3 regions of the Mesorhizobium sp. WSM4845 genome follow, and region 2 is predicted to be linked to each of the others. Evidence: predicted binding sites of a transcription regulator. Region 2 holds the regulator's gene; each other region holds the start of a gene.
What was found. Region 2 encodes LexA, which represses DNA repair genes until DNA is damaged. Its sites were predicted from a motif close to TGTTCNNNNTGTGTTCNG; they were not measured.
Positions count from the first base shown of each region.

Region 1: the regulator LexA is predicted to act here: its motif matches at 3,700-3,717, upstream of rhuM (RhuM family protein).
Region 3: the regulator LexA is predicted to act here: its motif matches at 4,611-4,628, upstream of dinB (DNA polymerase IV).

Region 1 is NZ_JBVVQA010000015.1:1,416-8,812, reverse strand. It holds gene AC0L2C_RS17995 (hypothetical protein) at 1-405, shown strand, start outside; gene AC0L2C_RS17990 (helix-turn-helix domain-containing protein) at 527-796, shown strand; gene AC0L2C_RS17985 (hypothetical protein) at 801-1,007, shown strand; gene AC0L2C_RS17980 (winged helix domain-containing protein) at 1,004-1,318, shown strand; gene AC0L2C_RS17975 (hypothetical protein) at 1,371-1,838, shown strand; gene AC0L2C_RS17970 (hypothetical protein) at 1,835-2,428, shown strand; gene rhuM (RhuM family protein) at 2,621-3,673, opposite strand; gene AC0L2C_RS17960 (plasmid mobilization protein) at 3,800-3,955, shown strand; gene AC0L2C_RS17955 (hypothetical protein) at 4,166-4,816, shown strand; gene AC0L2C_RS17950 (hypothetical protein) at 5,221-5,439, shown strand; gene AC0L2C_RS17945 (hypothetical protein) at 5,587-5,820, shown strand; gene AC0L2C_RS17940 (hypothetical protein) at 5,931-6,116, shown strand; gene AC0L2C_RS17935 (GFA family protein) at 6,323-7,051, opposite strand.
Region 2 is NZ_JBVVQA010000005.1:238,876-246,272, reverse strand. It holds gene AC0L2C_RS08720 (SurA N-terminal domain-containing protein) at 1-846, shown strand, start outside; gene trpD (anthranilate phosphoribosyltransferase) at 843-1,853, shown strand; gene trpC (indole-3-glycerol phosphate synthase TrpC) at 1,858-2,709, shown strand; gene moaC (cyclic pyranopterin monophosphate synthase MoaC) at 2,776-3,273, shown strand; gene AC0L2C_RS08700 (molybdopterin molybdotransferase MoeA) at 3,273-4,478, shown strand; gene lexA (transcriptional repressor LexA) at 4,583-5,320, shown strand; gene AC0L2C_RS08690 (ComEC/Rec2 family competence protein) at 5,314-7,397, opposite strand, start outside.
Region 3 is NZ_JBVVQA010000023.1:28,271-35,667, forward strand. It holds gene AC0L2C_RS23525 (DUF1326 domain-containing protein) at 79-711, shown strand; gene AC0L2C_RS23530 (DUF2182 domain-containing protein) at 720-1,607, shown strand; gene AC0L2C_RS23535 (FAD-dependent oxidoreductase) at 1,700-3,217, shown strand; gene dinB (DNA polymerase IV) at 3,314-4,555, opposite strand; gene AC0L2C_RS23545 (GNAT family N-acetyltransferase) at 4,869-5,342, opposite strand; gene AC0L2C_RS23550 (hypothetical protein) at 5,466-5,834, opposite strand; gene AC0L2C_RS23555 (hypothetical protein) at 6,028-6,330, shown strand; gene AC0L2C_RS23560 (XRE family transcriptional regulator) at 6,559-7,254, opposite strand.

The DNA of each region.
Region 1 (7,397 bases), on a different contig from region 2:
GAGAAGGAGCGCTGGAATAACCGAGAGCAGGCCATGAAATGGCTTTGGGATTGCAGCGTCCCCTCGAACTATGGCCACGATCGTCATCCGCTGTTTGTCAGAATGGACACGCTGACTGCGCTGGTTAACCCGCTCGGGACGAGCCCGTCTGCGACGGAACCGGCCAAGGGGTATAGGTCCAAGTATCTGCGGTTTCTGCTTGCCGCTGCCGATTCCCTCAACGTTAAGCCGGATGACAATAGGACGCGCAAGCAAGTTGCGAATGATATTCTCACCTTTGCGCGCGGGGTAGCCGATACAGACATCAGCCAAATCAGCCCAACGATGGCCGATAACATGGCAACCATCCTGCGCGAGCCGGAAGCGGGCGGAGGCAAAAACTCTCCCCGCTATAAGAAAAAATAGGTTCTGCACCCCCTCGCTTGTGGCATTTAAAAACAATGGCTTAGCTATGGGGGGCTCGCTTTTCTCCGCTTGATTGCGTCAGAAGCGGCGGTGCACGGCGCTGATACCGCCATCACTGCGCATGGGAATACATGGGGACTGTCCTAGACGAAATCGTGTCTTGGAATGCGCGCTGGCCGGTCAGCCAGCAAGGGAAAGGATACTCCCTCCAATGACCGCAATCTCAGTTGACATCGCCAGAGCCGTGAACATCTCCGGCATAAGCCGGAGCGGCCTCTACAAGTTGTTCAAGGCGGGGAAAATCACACCCCGAAAGAATGGCAAGCGGACGCTCGTATTAGTTTCCGAGCTTCAGAGCTACGTCGAATCCCTTCCGAAGGTGGGGGGATAAGACGATGACCCTACAAATGGAAACGGCCAGCCTGGCAGGGCTGACCGGTCCGGTAGTCTCAAAAGGTGTCGCGCCTCAGGATTACCAAAACCGCACCGATCTCGCAACAAGCTTCGACTATGCCGCTGCAAACAAGACGGCCCGTTTTCGCCTTCGGATCGAAACGGCTCGTCTTGTTTGCACCCTCTCTGGTTTGGGAGGCGCATCATGAGCCGCCCCAAGGATAAGATCTGGGTTCGCGCCAAGGTGCTGCCCGATGGCGAGCCGATGACCATCTATGGCCGTGAGGCTTGGTGCCTTCGCAGGCTGATCGAAGCCGGCGAAAAGGGCTGCACGCCTATCGAGCAACCGGCTCCCCGCTGGTCTGCCTACGTGCACGACTTGAAGCACAAGTTCGGAATTGTGATTGATACCGTCCACGAGGCCCGCGCTGGCCCCTATGCCGGTTCTCATGCCCGGTACGTGCTCCGCTCCTTGGTGGCCATCATCGAGGACAGCGACAGCGAGAGGGCCGCGGCATGATGACCCCCGATGACCTCCAATTCCTCAAGTCGATATCTGCCCGGATTGGGGGATGCTGAAGATGCGCGAATTCTCAAAAATCAGCCCGAAGGTGTGGCGCTCAAAACGGTTTCGCGCACTGCCGTCTGACGATGCTCGCTTTCTGTTGCTGTTCTTCCTGACCAGTGAACATCAGACCAGTGCGGGCTGCTTCAGAATGCCTGATGCCTATGCTGCGGCGGACCTGGGTTGGCCGATTGAACGCATGCAGACGGCTCGTCAACATCTTATCGAGGGCGACTTGATCGCCTTCGATATCGCGACGGACGAGTATTTTGTTGTTGGCTGGTTCGGGCATAACAAACCGATGAATGCCAGCCATCAGAAGTCGATCGTTCGCGTCGTCTCTGATGTCGAAAGCGACGCGGTCCGCGAGGTCGCCGAGACCGAACTTCACCCCGCTCTGATCCCGAGCACCGTCGAAACACTCGGCAGCGCCAGACTTGGAAATTCATCCTACATGACTAGGAGGGCCTCATGAGAGGACACGATGGGGACACTGTGTCGAGACCTTGTCGACATAAGGAGACTGAGACGGAGACAGTTACACGAGACGGAGAAGAGACTGGAACCGAGACTTTTACAAAGAAGAAGACTTTTACTGAGACCGTCAAAATAGCGAACGAAGGCGTTCCCTTATCGTTGGCAAGAGGCTTTGGAGGGAAGAAAGGACGCAAGCTTTCAAGGGCAGCGCTCTACGACCTCAAGGCATCAAGAAAAGAATGCCGCTCCTACGAATGGCCAGAGCCGCTGTTCGCCTTGCGGGAATGGCTTCGCAAGCACGGCGTCGATGTCGGCGCGCTCAAGAGCGAACGGCAGGCGCTATGGCTGGCAATAAGGCTTGGCCGCCAGGGCAAGAAGATGCCGCATCGGCTGGCGCCGCTGTTCCCTGCCCTCTTGAAGGTGCAGCGCACGCTCTGCCCGGTGAAAACAGCACCCCCGCAGGGCCGGCTATTTGCGCCGACGAAAGAGCAGGGAACATTCGGCCCGGCATCGGCTGTTCGATCGGTAAGCATCGCGGCCTATCTGGAGGAAAAGGCCTCTGCGCAGGACGGGGGCCGCCATGGATAAATCAAAGCCTCTCACCCTTCAGCAGGCGGCAGGCATCGCCGGGGTTTCGCCCGATACGATAGCCCGGTGGTGCAAACGGTATGGGATCGGGAAGCAGCTTCACAGCAAGGCGCCGTGGCGGGTAGATCCAATCGGCGTAGGTATTGTTGCGGCGGGCGATGCAGAGGCATTAGCGGATTACCAGTCTCGCCGCTAACGTTTTGACCCTTTTGGGAGATTCTTAGCTTCCCGGGCGAGAGATGCGATATTTTCAGACGCTGCAGACTGGCGGTCAATCCGGCGGCGTTCATCAAACTTTTCGTACTGCCTCTCGGCAAGCTTCTTCGCGTCGCTAGCCTTCACAGAGCCACCGCCGCGCAGGAGATTTCGGCCCAGCTGTTGCAGTTGTTGGTCAAGAAGATTTTGTGCGTCCTGCATCACCACCAGGCGACCTATGTCGAGTTGGTCCTCAAAAATGTCGAGTAAGATGGTTGTAAGGCGGTTCAGCTCCTTGATCTCGCCCTCAGCAAGGAAGTTCTTCGATACGCAAACGTCCGTTTTTCGGATGTTGTCGTTCGGCCACGTCTGCAATCCCATGTTTGCGACCTTGTGATCCGCTCGGGACGCGACTATTTCGGCTGGCGTACGTGAAGTCACCGCGTAGACCAGTTTTGCCTGTGTTCTTTGGTAGAACTCGCGAGCGGTTTCGGTCGTCCCATCGTAGTCCTGGCACATAGCGCAGATGCTGCGGAGCTCGCGGTAGACGTTGGCTTCATCCGATCGGATGTCACGAATAATTTCACGAAGCTCGGCTATTCTGCTGGCGCTATCAGGCTGCTTCAGACGGGGAGCATCTACAACGAACCCCTTCTTAGCAAACTGGACCAGCACACGTGTTGCCCAGCGCCGGAAAATTGTCGCCTGGGCAGAGGAGACTCGATAACCAACTGAAATCACGGCATCCAGATTGTAGTGCTCGATCTGGCGTTCAACTTTTCGGGCACCCTCCTGTCGAACTTGTGCAATCTTTGCACTTGTTGCATCGGCATCCAGCTCGCCTTCAGTGTACACGTTAGCTATGTGCTTGGTGATAACCGAGCGATCCACGCCAAAAAGCTGCGCGATTTGGGCTTGGGTCATCCAAAGCGTTTCGCCTTCATAGCGGATGTCGAGCCGCAAACCTTTATCGGTGCCATAGACGAGAAATCGGTCGCCCGTCAGAGCATCCTCAACGAGGTGGACGGGCTCATCGTTATCGTCGGCCATCAAAACACCATCCGAATCGGTTAAACGAGAACAATATAGCAACTTCTCCCACATTGCCGATAATGCGGAACGCCAGCAATAGCCTAGGCTGATACATTTCCTGTGTTCGTCACAGGAGAGTTTCCCATGCGCCTCAGCGCAGCGATGATCGAGAATATCCGGCTTCGTGTTACGCCCGAAGAGAAGTCTGCACTTCGCGCCGCAGCAATGAGGCGAGGCCTCACGCTATCGGAGTACATTCGAGAAGCAGCTTCGCAAGCCTCTCAGCGGGCAGCAGCGTAGCATGTCCCACTTTGCCGCCCCGCCAATGACCCTCATGCAGCTTTGGCGCCTCCACAGGGCCGAATGCAGGAGCATTGGCTCAATCGTGGCTGACGCCCGTGCCGGCACCCTTTCCGGCGTCGAATCCCTTCCCAGCGGCTTCGGTTTCAGCGTGACCGATCAACGGTCGGCTCTGGCTGCCATGCAGCACGGCCCTATGGTGAGGCACTAATGACAGTCGTTCCGATGCCCAAGAGAGGCAAGACGGCAAATCCGGTTGCAAAGCCGTATGAGCCGACAGCGCGGGAACTTGCATCACAGGCCGCCTACGCTAAGCGCCGCGAGAACAGGCGTCCGATTCCGCAAATAAAAGTGTCGATGAGCGACGATGGTGGTAAGCGCATCGCTTCGATCGCGGTGGATCACCCTGACCCCGCACTCGGCTATGAGCTACTGGCCGAAGCCATAGGGGCCGATAGCGGCACTTTCCTTGCCGGCACTCTCGATTCACTGGCCAAGGCTGCTCAGGTCGGCTCCGTGGTACGTGAGGGTGAAATGAATTATGCCCTTTCCATGGTATGCGGGCTCCGACCAAAGGACCAGATCGAAGCGACTCTTGGTGTCCAGATGGCTGCCATTCACATGGCCACGATGAATACCGCTATGTGCATGGGACAAGCTAAGACGTGGGAATTGAAGGAATCGCAAGAACGGGCATTAAACCGGCTCGCCCGTACATATGTGGCCCAGGTTGAGGCTCTGAAGCGTTATCGCAGCAAGGGAGAGCAGCGCGTGATTGTCGAGCGCGTGAACGTTGAAAAAGGCGGCCAGGCCATCGTCGGCAACGTCGCCCATGGGGGCGGGGTAGGTGAAGAAAAATGATCGATAACCCCATGAACCGCGCACCGCGTTGTCACGCTCGCAGCAAGCGCAGCGGAATTGGCTGCAAAGCTCCGGCTGTACGTGGCCATCGCGTCTGTCGCTTCCATGGCGCTGGCGGCGGAGCACCCAGAGGCGCCGCTCATGGTCTCTACCGTCACGGGCGATTCACTTGTGAAGCGATCGAGCAGCGCAGAGAGATTTCCGCGCTGATTGCGGAGGCGCGGGCGGCGGCCGCGGTGATATGAGTTTGGACCTACTTCGCCAATCATCCAGTGAAGTTATCGCCGACGCTTTCGCCAAGTCTACCAAACATTCCGGCCCCTTTGGTACGAAATCGTACATTGTTTTTTTCCGGGAAGGTGCAACAAATGGCAGCTTGGGCAGCGGCTCGGGGAGACCCTCGGGTGAACGTTAAGACGACCAACGGGCGCACAGTCGAGGACCTTGTTACAGAGGTCATCGTGGCAGCGCCATACGGCGGAATCGTCTCCGTTAAGGCCACCATAGCAGCGGTGCGCGAAGATGGCCCCCATTGGGAAGTGACCGACTGTGATCTGATCGAGCTTATCGTGGCAGCGGCTCCGGCATTTGGGCGCGCGGTAGCCTTCGACCAAAGCGAATGATCCTCTAATGGCTCCCGGTTGATCAGCCAGTCCTTAGCGCTCAGAAATTTGTTCCAAACATTCCGACCAACCAACTACCGGAACAGAAGATACCGGGGGGACATTTAGATAAGAGGACGTTAGCAACCCATTGTTGAGGAACCTCTTATGAACCCGACCGAATTGCAGGCGATCAGCGACACGCTGATGCGGGTAGTGACGCCAGAGATGACACCGAAACAGCTCCTGAAGGCTGCAAAGAAGGAGCATCCGGAAGCGTCGAAAAAGGACATCGCCCGTGCGGCGTTCTTCTCGATTATTTCCAACGCTGATCAAGACATCGGCAAGTCCAGGAATTTGCAGGCCTTTGCGTTGGCGGAGCGAACCCAACAATCTGATTAAGATTTGATGGTCGACATACGTGGCCCTAGGTCCCAAAACATTCGTGACTTCTAACGGAACCATTCCGTGACCTGCGAGTTGCGGCTCGGGCGGGGTTGGGACATGCCGACATGGCAGAGCGTGATGCAGCGGGCCATAAGACCCTTGCCGACGCCGTTCGGGAGCTGATCGGCACCGAAGACAATCGTCATCACGTACACAAGCTGCTTGGGCTGGAGGTCGAACCAGAACTGCCGCCAACGCTGGCATCATTGCTTGAGGCGATCGGCAAGGCCGGTCGGGACGAAACTCCATAGCTGCCCTGACGGGTCCTGCCAAGGGGGAGCCCGCCGCCGTTGAGGGAACAACGACGGACCCCACAGCGGATGCATTCCACGGAGAATCTACCGCCGCGATTCTAAACCCGCGCGGGCCTACATCGATCGATGATCTACCGGATTAACTGGGAACTAGTCGCCATGCTGCTCGCCGCGGCCTTCATTCTGGCGTTGTGCCTGCGTCCTTAGCTTGCGGGCTCAGGTGGTTCTACCTCGGCTTCATTGCCGGGGGCTTCTGCGTCCTTTTCGAACTGCGTTGCGGATGGCAGAGGACTAAGCCAGCTTTCGCGACGTACGGTCCAGAGTTCGTATTCGGGTGTTAGGTCCGATGGTACCTCGTCGAGGGCCCCGATCATAACCTCCACTTCGTCGTCGCGGATCGACGGCACGCGTCCGCCGCAAGTCGAGCAGAAGCTTCTGCCCGCGTACGTACTGGTGAAACCCGTCATTTGCTCAAATGCCCCTCGGGGCCACACTGCAAACGCAGAGAAAATCGACCCGCTGGCTTTGCGGCAGTCGCTGCAGTGGCAAATGCCAACCCGAAGCGGATCGCCGGTCACGCGAAACGTTACGCCGCGGCAAATGCAGCTACCAGTTCGAACTTGCGCGACTTGGTCCACCACGAGCGTTCTCCCGACCGCTTCAACGGCAAGGAGGGCGAAAACGTTCCACCTTCCCCAAAGGGCCGCCGACCGGTCTCTCAACCCGGCTCCTTCCGTCGGCGCTTTTTGCGAACGCTGATCAAGACATCGGCAAGTCCAGGAATTTGCAAGCGTTTGCGTTGGCGGAGCGAACCCAACGCCGGCTTCATCTATTTGGCCGATGCGCTGTCTAGAAGCTGCCCTAGTCGGTCGGCAGCGGAATCTTGGCAGAGGGTATGGGCGACCGGGAAACCTTCCTCTCGTTAAAGGCATAGCGCCGCAATAAGCCGCCGTGCCGGAAGTGCCAAGCGCCCGGCTCCTGCAATTTCCGAGGTCCTAGTGAGGGTGGAACTCTAGAGAGTTCTAAAAATTGTCTGTGACCAGTGGGCATGGCCCTCCGCTTGCCCGCTGCAGGTCGGGCCCTTAACCCGATCGGGCCCGCGCTCTCCGCCAGAGGCGCGGGCTTTTCGGTTGACAGCCCGAAGCTCGTGGCGCCGTGCCGAAAGGTGCGGCGGGCTTTTGCGTTTGGAACAAAGGCTTGAGACAACAGTTTGGGCATTTGCAGCATGTTCTCGCAGACCAATGCTGCGAGGTCGGATAGCACCCTCCGATCAGCCCG
Region 2 (7,397 bases):
CTGCTGCGCGTCACCGAGATCAAGCCCGAAGTGGTGAAGCCGCTGGCCGAAGTGGCCGCCGACATCCGCAAGGACCTGGCGCTGGGCGAGGCAAGCCGCATTCTGCTCGACGTGCATGACAGTTACGAAGACAGCCGCGCTTCGGGCAGCACGCTCGAGCAAGCGGCCGAAAAACTGAAGCTGAAGGTCGTCACCGTCGACGCGATCGATCGCACCGGCCTGAGGCCGGACGGCGCCATCGTCAAGGATCTGCCGGAATCGCCGGAGCTGATCAAGGCGGTGTTCGATGCCGAACCCGGCACCGAGAATCCCGACCTCACCACTGCCAACAACGGCTTCGTGTTCTACGAGGTGGATTCGGTCACGCCGGCCCGCGACCGCACGCTGGATGAAGTCCGCCAGAAGGTGGTGGCCGACTGGACGGCGGCGGAAACGACCAAGCGGCTCACCGCAAAAGCGCAGGAGCTCGAAAAGCGTCTCGAGGCCGGCACTACGCTCGACGTGATCGCGAGCGAGCTCAAGCTTGAGAAGCAGACCAAGCGCGGCGTCAAGCGCGGGGCGGACGACGCCGATTTCGGCAAGGAAGGGGCGGCTGCGATGTTCGGCGAAGGCGAAGGCGGGACCGGATTGATCCCCTCGCCCACCGGCGACGGACAGATCCTGTTCAGGATTGCCGAAGTGTTCGAGCCTGCCGGAGCCGACGCCAGCTCGGTGCCGGACGACGAGCAGAAATCGTTCACCGCCGGCATGTCCGACGACCTGCTCGACCAGTTGGTGGCGCAGCTGCAGACGCAATATGACGTTCGCATCGACCAAACCGCCGTTGCCCAAGCCCTGACCAGATGAGCGCGCTCAAGACCCATATCGCCAAGGTCGCCGCTGGTAGCTCCCTTTCCTTCGAGGAAGCGCGCGATGCCTTCGACATCATCATGTCGGGCGACGCTACGCCCGGCCAGATCGGCGGCTTCCTGATAGCGCTGCGCGTGCGCGGCGAGACTGTGAGCGAGATTTCCGGCGCCGTCGCCACCATGCGCGCCAAGATGCTGCGCGTCGACGCGCCGGCTGGCGCCATCGACATCGTCGGCACCGGCGGCGACAATTCGCACAGCGTCAACATCTCGACCGCATCCGCGTTCGTCATCGCCGCCTGCGGCGTGCCGGTGGCTAAGCACGGCAATCGCGGACTGTCCTCGCAGACCGGCGCCGCCGACGTGCTGACCGCGCTTGGCGTCAAGCTCGACATCCCGCCGGAAACGATCGGCCGCTGCATCCACGACGCAGGCGTCGGCTTCATGTTCGCACCGGCGCATCATCCGGCGATGAAGCATGTCGGCCCGATCCGCGCCGAGCTCGGCACCCGCACAATCTTCAACCTGCTTGGCCCGCTCTCCAATCCGGCTGGTGTCGTCAGGCAGATGGTTGGCGTCTTCTTGCCGGAATGGATCATGCCGGTGGCCGAGACGTTGAAGGCACTGGGCGCCGACCACGCCTGGGTCGCCCATGGCGACGGCTATGACGAGATCACCACCACCGGCGAAACCCAAGTCGCCGAACTGGTCGGCGGCGAGATCCGCAGCTTTACGCTGACCCCGGAAGCGGTCGGGCTGAAGCGGCATACCAAGGACGAATTGCGCGGCGGCGATGCCGCCTACAACGCCCAGGCGCTGCGCGACATGCTGGGCGGCGCTGCCGGTGCCTTTCGCGATACGGTGCTGATGAACGCCGGCGCCGGACTGGTGGTGGCGGGAAAGGCGACGACGCTTGCCGATGGCATGGCGACGGCGGCGCAAGCCATCGACAGCGGCCGGGCGCTAAAGGTGCTTGACCGGCTGGTCGAGATTTCGAACGGATAGCGCCGTGTCTGATATCCTGCGCAAGATCGAAGCCTACAAGCGCGACGAGATCGCGGCGGCGAAGGCGCGGGTGCCGCTTGCCCAAATCAAGGCGCGGGCAAAGGATGCCGACGCACCACGCGGCTTTCTCTCGGCCCTTGAAGCCAAACGCAAATCCGGCAGTTTCGCGCTGATCGCCGAGATCAAGAAGGCGAGCCCGTCCAAGGGCCTGATCCGCGCCGATTTCGATCCGCCGGCGCTGGCCACGGCCTATGCCAAAGGTGGGGCTGCCTGCCTCTCGGTGCTGACCGATGCGCCGTCTTTCCAGGGGGCGCCTGAATTCCTCACCGATGCGCGCAGCGCCGTGACATTGCCGGCTTTGCGCAAGGATTTTCTGTTCGAGCCCTATCAGGTGTTCGAGGCCCGTGCGTGGGGCGCGGACGCCATCCTGATCATCATGGCGAGCGTCGATGACGCCGTGGCCAGGGAACTCGAAACGACGGCGTTCGAGCTCGGCATGGACGCGCTGGTCGAGGTGCATGACGAGGCCGAGACGGAACGCGCGCTGAAACTGTCGTCGCGGCTGATCGGCATCAACAACCGCAATCTGCGGACGTTCGAAACCAGCATCGAGACATCGGAGCGGCTCGCGGCGATGGTGCCGGCCGACCGGCTGCTGGTCAGCGAGAGCGGTATTTTCTCGCACCAGGACTGCCGCAGGCTGGAACGGAGCGACATTGGCACTTTCCTCGTCGGCGAGAGCCTGATGCGGCAACAGGACGTGGCCACTGCGACGCACCTGCTTTTGACGGGCAAGGCGCCCGCCAATGCATCTGCCCGAAAATCGCAATCGATGTTCGGAGAGCATGATGCATAGATACAAAGCGTCAGAGTGTAGTTTGTGCGTCCAAACGGACGCACGTCGCTCCAGGGTGACCTGACGATGTCGGCCGCCCTCACCCATCTTGGCGCGGAAGGCGAAGCCAATATGGTCGATGTCGGCGACAAGGCGGAGACGACCCGCACGGCAATCGCCGAAGGTCTTGTCTCGATGCGGCCCGAAACGCTGAAAATGATTCTCGACGGCGATGCCAAGAAGGGCGACGTGCTGGGCACGGCGCGCATCGCCGGCATCATGGCGGCCAAGAGGACGCATGAGCTGATCCCGCTCTGCCATCCGCTGCTGTTGACCAAGATATCGGTAGACATCGAACCTGACGCGAAGCTGCCCGGCCTGAAGGTCACGGCGCTGGCCCGTGTCACCGGCAAGACCGGCGTCGAGATGGAAGCGCTGACCGCCGTCTCGGTCGCCTGCCTGACCATCTATGATATGGCCAAGGCGGTCGATCGCGGCATGGCGATCTCCGGCATCAGGCTGGTGGAAAAGACCGGCGGCAAATCCGGCGACTACAAGGCGGATGCCCAGGGGGCAGGCCAATAATGGCGCTGCTTGCGGTCGCCGAGGCGCTCGAGCACCTGCTTGCGGATGCTGCGCCCTTGCAGGCTGAAAGCGTCGCCCTGATGGATGCCGCCGACCGCGTGCTGGCGGAGCCGCTCATGGCGCTCCGCACCCAGCCGCCATTCAACGCGTCGGCCATGGACGGCTATGCCGTGCGGGCCGACGATGTCGCGTCCGTGCCCGCGAGACTTTCGGTGATCGGCATAGCGCCGGCCGGACGAGGCTTTGCCGGAACAGTCGGCGCGGCGCAGGCCGTGCGCATCTTCACCGGCGCGCCGCTTCCCGGAGGCGCCGACACCATCGTCATCCAGGAGAATGTCCGCGACCTCGGCGGCGGCATGGTCGAAGTGACCGCGCCGACGGTTGAAGGCCGCAACATCCGCCGCCTCGGGCTCGATTTCTTGCAGGGCGACATGCTGCTGGAGAAAGGCCGCCTGCTTGATCCCGCGGCATTGTCGCTGGCGGCGTCGGCCAACCACCAGCAGGTCCGCGTGGTGAAACGGCCGCTGGTCGCCATCATCGCCACCGGCGACGAATTGCTGCCGCCGGGCAGCGACCTTGGCCCCGACCAGATCATCTCCTCCAATGCCTATGGCGTCGCCGCCGCGGCCCGCTCGGTTGGCGCCTGCGCACTCGATCTCGGCATCGCCCCCGACCGCAAGGAGGCGATCGCCGCGCTGGTGAAAAAAGCCGTCGCCGCAGGCGCGGACGTCATCGTTACGCTGGGCGGCGCCTCGGTCGGCGACCACGACCTCGTCCATGACGTGCTGACCGGCGAAGGCATGGCGCTCGATTTCTGGAAAATCGCCATGCGGCCCGGCAAGCCATTGATGTTCGGGCGGCTGGGCGCCATCCGCTGCATCGGCCTGCCCGGCAATCCGGTGGCCAGCCTGGTCTGCACGCAGCTCTTTCTGAAGCCGCTGCTGGCGCGGCTCGGCGGCCGCGCGTTTCGCCAGGACATGCGTCAGGCGCGGCTCGGCGCCGCCATGCCGGCCAACGATCTCAGGCAGGACTATGTACGCGCGGTGGTGAAGGAAGAAGCTGGCACGCTTGAGGCAACGCCGTTCAGTGTCCAGGATTCCTCGATGCTCAGAATGCTGGCCGACGCCAACGGATTGGTCGTGCGCGAGCCATTCGCTCCCGCGGCCGCAGCGGGCGCCGCCTGCAGCGTGCTGATGCTACGCTGAACAAAACGTCAACACATTCATTAAACTTTAAATGGTTGCGGAACACAACTGGAACAGATAGTGTTTGTTCTGGGTTTGTTTTTCTGATTCTGTTGGGGGTCGCGATGCTAACACGCAAACAACATGAACTGCTGATGTTCATCCACGAGCGACTGAAGGAAAGCGGCATTCCGCCCTCGTTCGACGAGATGAAGGAAGCGCTCGACCTCGCCTCCAAATCGGGGATCCACCGGCTGATCACGGCGCTGGAGGAACGCGGTTTCATTCGCCGCCTGCCCAACCGCGCCCGCGCGCTGGAGGTGCTGCGCCTGCCCGATTCGATCGCGCCGGGCCTCAATGCGGCGCGCAAATTCTCGCCGAGCGTCATTCAAGGCAGCCTTGGCCAGGGCGGCCTCGGACGCCAGATCAAGCCGGCGCCTTCGCGCATGCGTGCGGCCGGCAATGACGACGACGTCGTTGCCACCGTTTCCATACCGGTGATGGGCCGCATCGCTGCCGGTGTGCCGATCGACGCCATCCAGCACCAGACGCATTCGATCTCGGTGCCACCGGACATGATCACCGGCGGCACGCACTACGCGCTGGAGGTCAAGGGGGATTCGATGATCGAGGCCGGCATCTTCGACGGCGACACGGTTATCATCCGCAACGCCGACACCGCCCAGCCTGGCGAGATCATTGTCGCTCTGGTCGACGAGGAGGAAGCGACGCTGAAGCGATTCCGCCGCAAAGGTGCCTCGATCGCACTGGAAGCCGCCAATCCGGCCTACGAGACGCGCATCTTCGGGCCGGACCGGGTCAAGGTGCAGGGCAAGCTCGTCGGACTGATCCGGCGTTACTGAACGGCAGGCTTCTTGGGTTTCTCGGCCCTGCGGTATGGCGGCAGGCCCCTCGCCTCGCGCGAAAATCGCCGCTGCTCATGCCAAGGCCTGTATGGCTGTCTGACGGCAAAACGGATTTCTGCGCGCGTCTTCGCCGATAGCGGATCGAAGAAGACGGCGGCACTGCCCATGCGAGCGAGCTGCCGTTTGGTGACGACGAGAACCAGCGGGTTGCGGCAGAGTTTGTAATAGGCTGTGGCATCGTCGATGACGATCAAATCCGCAAAGGCACAGGCCGGCCGCGCGGTTTTGCGGTTGTCGGCGAGCGCGATGAGCGCGCCGGACGGATGCCGGGCCAGGCACAGGCCGGCAGTGCAGGTGAAAGGCGCTCCCGGCGGCAGGTCGGCCGGATCGGCGATGTCGAACCGCACATCTCCTTTTTCGAATGTCTCCGGCTCGACGATCGTTGTTGAAACCAGCGCATGTTTCCAGTTGTCGGTGGTGAATTCGTTCGAACGCATCCGGTTGACGGCAAGTTCGCCGCCGCCGATCGGCAGCGCCACCAGATGCGCATCCTCCGAGATCAGCACGTCGGGGGTGCGCGTCTCGGAAATCGTCAGCAGGCCGGCGAGCGCAAAGGGAAGTGCGGCAAGCCGCAGCCATGTCGTCGCCATCGTGGCGATGACTAAGGCGACCGTCACCAGCAGAACCGATTGCAACGAAATCAGGCCGACTGCATCGACGGGCGAACGCTCCGATATCCATCCCGAAATTGCAATCATCGCCGTCAGGCCCTTGCCCATCATGTAGAGGAAAGGGCCGTCGAGGCCGAAAGGCATTGCCAAGGCGCTGAGGACGGCCAGGAACATGACGATCGTGACGATCGGCATGACGGCCAGATTGGCGAACAGGCTGAGCGGCGAGACGCGCTGGAAGTGCCAGATGGCGAAGAGCGCGGTGGCGCTGCCGGCAATGATGGAGGTCATTGCGATGGTGCCTGCCCCGGCGACGAGCTTGCGCGTGACGAAAGCGACCGGTGACCGTCGCTGTCGCGGCGCCTTGGCCCTGTCGGCACGATAGTCGGACCAACCGGCATAGGCGCCCACGAGAGCCGCAGTCGCGGCGAACGACATCTGGAAGCTTGCGCCGACCACCTCGTGCGGCGACACGACGATAACGGCGATGGCCGAAATCGCCAGGTTGCGCATGGTGAGTGCCGCCCGGTCGAACAGCACGGCGACAAGCATTACCGCCAGCATGATGAAGCTGCGTTCAGCCGCGACCACGATACCGGAAAAGATCAGATAGGCAGCGATGGAGACGAGTGCGGCAGCAGCCGCATATTTTTTGACCGGCCGGCGCGACGAAAAGTCGGGAAACAGCGCAAAGGCGCCGCGCAGCAATCCCATGACGGTGCCGGCGACAAGCGCCATGTGCAGGCCGGAAATGGAGATGATGTGGTAGATGCCGGTGCGCCGCATCGATTCGTTTATCTCTTCGGGGATGCCGGCACGCACGCCGACGATCAGCGCAGCGGCAATCTCCCCCTCGGCACCACCGATGCTGTCCCTGATATGGTCGGCGATGGTTTCGCGCGCCTTCTCGATCGACGAAGAAAGGCGTGCGGTTAACGGTGCATCTTCGGAGACGACGATCTTTGGACTGCCGAGGAAAAAGCCACTGGCACCGATACCGGCGAAATAGCTGTCAAAGGAAAAGTCAAAGCTGTCCGGTCTGACCGGGCCAGTCGGAGGCAGAAGCCTCACATAGCCGGTTGCCACCGAGCCTGCGGTCATCTCAGCGGGAATCTTGCGTGCCGACACCCTGACACGTTCGGGTGCATAACGCAGTGTCGGCCGGGCGGTCGACATCACATCGATGGTCAGCCTGATCCGGCCGTTCGCCATCTGGTCGAGCCTGACGACACGGCCGGTCAGCCGGGTCTGGATTTCCGAACCGAGCATCTTCGTTCCGGCGCGCCAGGTTTCAACCTTGGCGGCGAGCACACCAAGCGCGCACAGCAACGCTGCCATGAAGCACAGGTGCGTTTTGCGGCGTGAGCGCGTGACGGCCGCACACAATGCCGTAAGGACCACGA
Region 3 (7,397 bases), on a different contig from region 2:
TTTTTGAGGGTGCGCCTTTGAGAGGGAAGAGTCCAGTGTATGATGATCGTCTAATATTTCGAGATCAGGGAGGACAGCATGACGTCTTGGGAAATCAAGGGGCGCGAACTCGTCAATTGCACCTGCGAATATGGCTGCAACTGTCAATTCAATGCGCTGCCCGACAAGGGCCATTGCCATGCCGTGGCCGGCATCCAGATCGATGAAGGTCATCATGGCGAGACCGTTCTCGACGGCCTGCGCATCGCCGCGATCTTCAAATGGCCCGGCGCAATCCACGAGGGCAACGGCGAAGCCATCGCTTTCGTCGACGAGAAGGCAACCGACCAGCAGCGTAACGCGCTGCTGCGCATCATGACCGGCCAGGACACCGACCCGTTCGCGACGATGTTCGCCGTCTACGCCTCGACCGTGACAAAAATGAACGAGCCGGTTTTCACCAAGATCGATCTCGACCTCAATATCGACGGCCGCAGGGGCCGCATCTTCGTCAAGGACTACATCGAAACCGTCGGCGAGCCGATCCGCAACAAGGGGACGGGCGCGGACTCGCGGGCTCAAATCGTGTTGCCGAACGGCTTCGAATATGCCGTCGCCGAGATCGGCAGCGCCTCGAGCGCAACCAGCGGGCCGGTTCAGGTGACCACTAAAGACAGTTACGGCCAGTTCGCGCGGCTGCATCTCAACAATCACGGGGTGGTGCGGGCCTGACGCGGCGCATGAACGGCGGGTCGCCACTGGAACGGCTGCTCAGGCGCGACCGCGTCATCACGATTGCGGGCGTGGTGGCGCTGTGCCTGCTGGCTTGGCTTTACATCGCCGCCGGCGCAGGGCTCGGCATGAATGCGTGGGAGATGTCGAGACTCGCGCTATTCCCCCACCTGCAAACTCCGAACATGACATCCGATATGCCCGGTATGGATATGTCTGGCATGGATATGTCCGGCATGGACATGAGCGCGATGGCGACGGAGCCGCGGGCCTGGGGGGCCGCGAACTGGGCGCTGATGATCGCCATGTGGTGGGTCATGATGGTCGCCATGATGTCGCCGAGTGCGGCGCCAACCATCCTGCTCTATGCGCGCGTGCATCGCCATGCGCTGGCACAGGGTCAGATCCAGGACAAGCTCGCGCCGACCGGCGTGTTCATGGCAGGCTACCTCCTGGTCTGGCTGGGGTTCTCCGTCGCGGCAACCGCATTGCATTGGCTGCTCGAACGCGAAGCCTTCGTTTCGGCGACGATGATGAGTTCGCAAAGCCGCTGGCTTTCAGCCATCGTCCTGATCGGCGCGGGCCTGTATCAGCTCTCGCCCTTCAAGAACGCCTGCCTGTCGCATTGCCGGGCACCGACGGCGTTCCTTGCCCGCCACTGGCGTCCGCACGCAACTGGCGCGCTGCGTCTCGGCGCACTGCACGGGGCGTTTTGTGTCGGATGCTGCTGGATGCTGATGGCGTTGTTGTTCGTGGGTGGCGTCATGAATCTGGTGTGGGTTGCCGCGCTCGCCATTCTGGTGCTGGCGGAAAAACTGTTTCCTGCCGGCCCGTGGGTTGGCCGGGCAGCCGGCATCGCCCTGATCGCCTGGGGCAGCGCAACGCTTTTGGTCTGACGACCAGGGCCGCCTCTGTCGGCATTCAAAGCGTCGAGGAACTTTGAATTCTCGAATCCGTTACCGAATATCGTGGATGGGAGGCTCCGCCGATGAATGTCAGCGATGAAAGGACTGTATCGCTCTGGGCGGCGACCGAAGTCGTGCCCGATGCGGTGCCGCTCGGGCAAAGCGAACAGGTCGATGTCGTGGTCGTCGGGTCTGGGATTGCCGGACTGTCGGTCGCCTACGAACTGGCCGTCGCCGGGCAAAAGGTGGCTGTCCTCGATCGCGGCCGGATCGGAAGCGGCATGACGGCTCGCACCACTGCGCACCTGTCATCTGTCTGCGACGACTATTTTTCGGAGCTGACCAAATTGCGCGGCGAGGACCTGGCGCGGATTTTTTACCAAAGCCAATCGGCCGCTATCGACCGTATCCAATCCATCCGGGAGACCGAGCGTATCGCTTGCGATTTCCGGCGCCTTGATGGCTTTCTCTTTCCGGCTTCCGGCAGCCAGGAATCCGATATCACGCGCGAACTGGACGCCGCTCTGAAGATCGGTGTCGAGGTCGAGAAGACCAGGGGCGTGCCATTTGCAGGCTTTTCGAATGTGCAGGCCCTTCGATACGCCAATCAGGCGACCTTCCACCCGCTCAAATATCTCCGCGGGCTGGCCGCGGCCATCCGCGCGCGCGGCGGCGTGCTTTATGCTGATACTATCGTCGAAAAGGTCGAGGAGACTGATGGCGGCGTGCGTGTAACCACGGTTTCAGGCTCTACCGTGTCTGCCAGATCGGCCGTTGTCGCCACCAACTCGCCGATCAACGATCGGGTCGCGCTTCACACCAAGCAAGCGCCCTATCGAACCTACGCGATGTCGTTCGAGATCGCGCGCGATACCATACCGGATGCGCTGTATTGGGATACTGAAGATCCTTATCACTACGTTCGGCTTCAGCCTGGCGACGGTCGGACCGACTTCCTGATCGTCGGAGGTGAAGACCACAAGACAGGACAGGCCGATGATGCCGGTGACCGTTTCGCGGCCCTGACGGCCTGGACCAAAAGGCTGGTGCCCGATGTCGGCGTGGAGACCAACCGGTGGTCGGGGCAGGTGATGGAGCCCGTCGATTATGCGGGGTTCATCGGCCGCAATCCTGGCGACAGCCGCGTCTTTGTGGCGACCGGGGATTCCGGCCAGGGCATTACCCATGGCGTCGTCGCCGGCCTGTTGATTTCGGACCTGATTCTGAAGGAGGAAAGTCCCTGGCGCGAACTCTACGAGCCGTCGCGCAAGACGGCAGGCGCGATCGGCGATTACCTGTCGGAGAATGCGACGGCGATCAAGAGCTTTGCCGAATATATCGCGCCCGGCGAGATCGATTCCGTCGACAAGCTGCGACCGGGAGAAGGGGCCATCGTCCGCGAAGGGTTCAGCAAGATCGCCGCATTTCGCGATGACGACGGCACGCTCTACAAGCGCTCGGCCGCATGCACGCATGTCGGCTGCCACGTCCACTGGAACTCGCTCGAGCGCTGCTGGGATTGCCCCTGCCACGGTTCGCATTTTGCAATCGATGGCACGGCCTTGAACGGACCGGCCGTGGCGCCGCTGGGAAGCGAGTAGGGCAGTAGGCAGTAGGCAGTGGGCAGTGGGCAGTGGTGAGGAAGCCATTCCAGGGGCCATTCCCCTACTCCCCTACTGCCTACTGCCTTCCCTTACTTACAATTCCTTTTCGGCCAGCTCGCGAAACGCATCGGGGACCGATCGCGATTGGCCGAGCGCGACCGAGGCATAGCCGACCGCCTCCCAGCCGAAGCGGTCGCGGATCTTGTCGATGGCGCGGTCCGCGGTCCAGCGCGCCGCACCCTTCCTTGTGCCGGGGCGGAGGCGGTCGTCGTCGAGGCCGAGCGGCAGTTCCAGCTGCAGGGCCGGCTGCTTCTCCAGATGCGATACGGCGATCGCCAGCAGCGAAATGGTCTTTTCGTGCGGATGATCGACAAGCACCTTGCGCACCAGCGCCTCGGCGATCTCGGCCAGCATCGCGGTTGCCGAAATCGGCTGGTCGAGCGTGATCGAACGCGTCACCGAGCGCAGATCGGCAAAGCGGACGCGGACCGTCACCGTGCGGCCGGGCCGGGATTTCGCCCGCAGCCTGGTGGCGACCCTGTCGGCCAGATGCAGCAGGGTGGGTACGAAGATTTTTGCCTCGGCCGGTTTCCTGCCGAGCGCCGATTGCGCGCCGGCCGATCGTGCCCGGCGCTGTGTCTCGAGTTTTCGCGGATCGCGGTTCCAGGCCAGCGCGTTGAGTTTTTCACCTGCCGCCGGGCCGAGCAGACGCTCCAGCGACCCACCATTGGTCTTCGCCAGTTCGCCGATGGTGCGCACACCAATGCCGGCCAGCCGCTCCCTGGTGACCGGACCGACGCCCCACATCAGCTCGACCGGCAGATCGTGAAGGAACTCCAGCTCGTGGCGCGGATCGACCACTACCAGCCCGTCGGGCTTGGCCACCTGCGAGGCGATCTTGGCCAGGTGCTTGGTGCGCGCCACGCCGACCGAGATCGGCAAGCCAAGCTCGGCCCGCACGCGGCGGCGGATGGTGGTCGCGATCTCGGCCGGCGGGCCGAACAGGTGGGTGCAGCCGGCGACGTCGGCAAAGGCCTCATCGATGGAAATCCGCTCGACCACCGGGGTAAAATCGCCGAGCACTTGAATAGCCGCATCGCCGAGCCGCTGATAATCCTTGAAATGGCCGCCGACGAAAATCAGCCCGGGGCAGAGTTCCCGCGCGCGCCGCCCCGGCATGCCGCCGCGCACGCCAAAAGCCCTGGCCTCGTAGGACGCGGCCAAGACGACGCCGCCGCCGACGGCGATCGGCTTGCCGCGCAGGGCGGGGTCGAGCAACTGTTCGACCGAGGCATAAAAGGCGTCCAGATCAGCGTGGAGGATGTTGGCTTCCATCCGGCCGTTCGCCCGCGGCGGTTCGAACGCCGCATTGTCCTGAGGGTGGGTTTTGTGGAACATAAAGAGAACAAAAAGGGCGATTGTCAAGGAGCGTGGGGTGGGTAATCGCTTCAGGTTTGCGCTGCCCCTCATCGCCCTGCCGGGCACTTCTCCCCGTATCGAGACGGGGAGAAGGGACACTTCGCAAAAGATTTCGCCATCACCAGCGTTGCAGAAAAGGGTGCCGACGCTGCGGCCAGCCCCTTCGCCCCGTCACTATACGGGAAGAAGGTGCCGGCAGGAGGATGAGGGGCGGCGCCGACTTCGGCAATCAGCCGATCGAGCGCCACAGCGCCATCTTGTAGCCGAGATGGCTGGCGGTGAAACCGAGGCCCTCGTAGAAAGCGTGCGCCTTCCGTCGGCTCTTGTCGGTCGTGAGCTGAACGAAGCTGCAGTTGCGCGAACGGCATTCTTCAACCGCCCATTCGATCATCAGCTTGCCGATGCCGCGAGACCGCCATTGCCGCGCGATGCGAACGCTTTCGATCTGCCCGCGCCAGGCGCCTTTCCTGGAAATACCTGGAATGAAGCTGAGCTGCAGGGTTCCGACCACCTGTCCGGCTTCCACGGCCACGGCCAGCAGTTGGTTGGGATCGGCATCGATTGCCCGGAAGGCATCGAAATAGGACGGCGCAAGCGGCGTCGACGGGTCCTCCCGGCTCGCGCCGAGCGCATCGTCGGCGAGCAGTGCGACAATTGCCGGCAGATCGGGCGCTTGTGCGCGACGGAACTCGAGTTCGCTCATCGAGGGGAGACATACGGCCTGGTGTCGGCGACGGCAAGTGCGGTCCAGCCATGCGCGACAGGCGCGTCGCGTTGGGCGACCGGCGCCAGGCATTCGCGGTTGATGGCCTCGCGGACCTCCAGCTTACGCCGCCTGCCGTGCCCAGAGGCGGTGGCCGTAGCGGCGGAAGAAGCGCGCCAGCAGAAGCTGCTGCCTGGCGCGGGCGAGATCGGCGCCGCGCCTTTCCTGGCGCCAGCGCGGCATATTGCGATAACAGGCAATGAAGCGGGCGGCGTCCTCGAGCGCCTCCTCAGTCGACTGCGCCGGGCGGATCGCCGCCAGGAACAAGGCCTCGCCGAGCTTCAGCCGGTCGACCAGCGCCTTGCGCTGGCCATGGCCGAGGCGCGCCCGGCCTATGCCGTCGAGGCGGATAGCCGCGAGGGCGGCGAGCATGGCCGGGCTGTCGCTGGTATAGCCGCAATCGCGGGCGAACTGGGCGGAGAGGGCGTCCATCTTCGTCTCCTTGGCTGGCGGCGGCGCGACGGAGACCCGGTCCCGTCGCCCATTCACCTGGGATATCACATGGAAGCATAACTCGAAAAATGGCACAAGTTAAACTTTTTCATGGGTTGAGCGGAACCGACTCGACTCTTCGGGAAAAACCCCTAACGTTGTGAACAAAACAGGAACTGAGGCATCAGGGACGATGGCATTGCCGGGCAAGGAAGCAACGATCGCCGAGGTCGTCTCGATCGCGGTCGAGTGTATCGATTGCGGTCGAAACAGATGGTGGAAGCCGGCGGAGCTGAGGCGATTCGGGGTGATCGCGCAGACGCCGCTGGCGGCGCTGTCGGGGCGGCTTCGCTGCTCGGCCTGTCGCGCCGATGGCCTGCCGGGCGCGGCCGTCTCGATCCAGGCGGCGTTCATCGACGAGCGGCAGCAGCGCCGCGCCGAGGCGCGGATGCTTGGCGAGCGCGAGGTTCCGCTGGAGAGATCCAGGCGGGCTTGATGGGGAGTGGCGATTCCTTCTCCCCTTGTGGGAGAAGGTGGCCTCGCGAAGCGAGGTCGGATGAGGGGTGTTGGACGGATCGCCAACGCCTGCCTTTGCTCCAGGGAAGTGAAGCGAAGGCGACGGATTGCCGATGCCTCATTCCGTCCAGCACCCCTCATCCGGCTCGGCGCTACGCGCCGATCCACCTTCTCCCACAAGGGGAGAAGGGCGCGCTCCGCCGCCGCCCTAGTACCCCAGCAGTTCCTTGAGCGGGATGACGCGCCAGACGTGTTTTATCGCGTAGCGGTTGAAGGTCAGCGACTTCGGCGGATTGTACTGCTCGACGACCAACTCGGCGGCGGTCCGCTTGACCAGCTTTTTGATGAAGGCCTTGCCGTTGCGCTCGTTTTCCTCGGGAAACATCTCGATCACCACGTGGTCGCCGGGCACAGCGTCGCGGCCGCCGCAATAGAGCATCTCGCCGGGCTCGTAGCGCGGCACCATCGAGTCGGAGAGCACGTGCAGCGCGAACACCTTGCGCAGATGGGCGATGCCGGGCGGGCGCTGGACATAGCCGGCGACCTCGCCGTTGAAGGTGAAGTCACCGTCGTCGCCGCCGACCGCGGCACCCAGAAGCTCGATGTCCATCGGGCCGGCGGGCAGGGGGGCGGCGTCGGTGACGATCTCGGCGTCGGCGACATTGTCGGCGTCGTCGAGGAAGACGACCTCGCCCTTGCCGAGCGCCACCGGGTCGACGCGCAGGAAGGCGGCGGTCTTCAAAAGGTTCTCGGTTTTCGGCAGGTTGCGGCCGGTTTCCCAATTGCCGACAGCGGCGACGTCGGTGTCGTTGTGCTCGGCAATATGGCGCATCACCAGGCCGCGCTGCTTGCGCGCCTTGCGGATCGCCGTCCCGACCTTGATCGACAATGAGGTTTTCGCCATGGCGCCATCTGAAACATAAGAATCGGTTTCGTCCATGAAAGAATGACTTGCATAATTTTTTGAGTTATGCTTATATATAGCCATGCACAAGCCACGCTCCATCTCGCTTTCCCATCCGTCCCGGCTGTCCTCCTCCCCGGCCG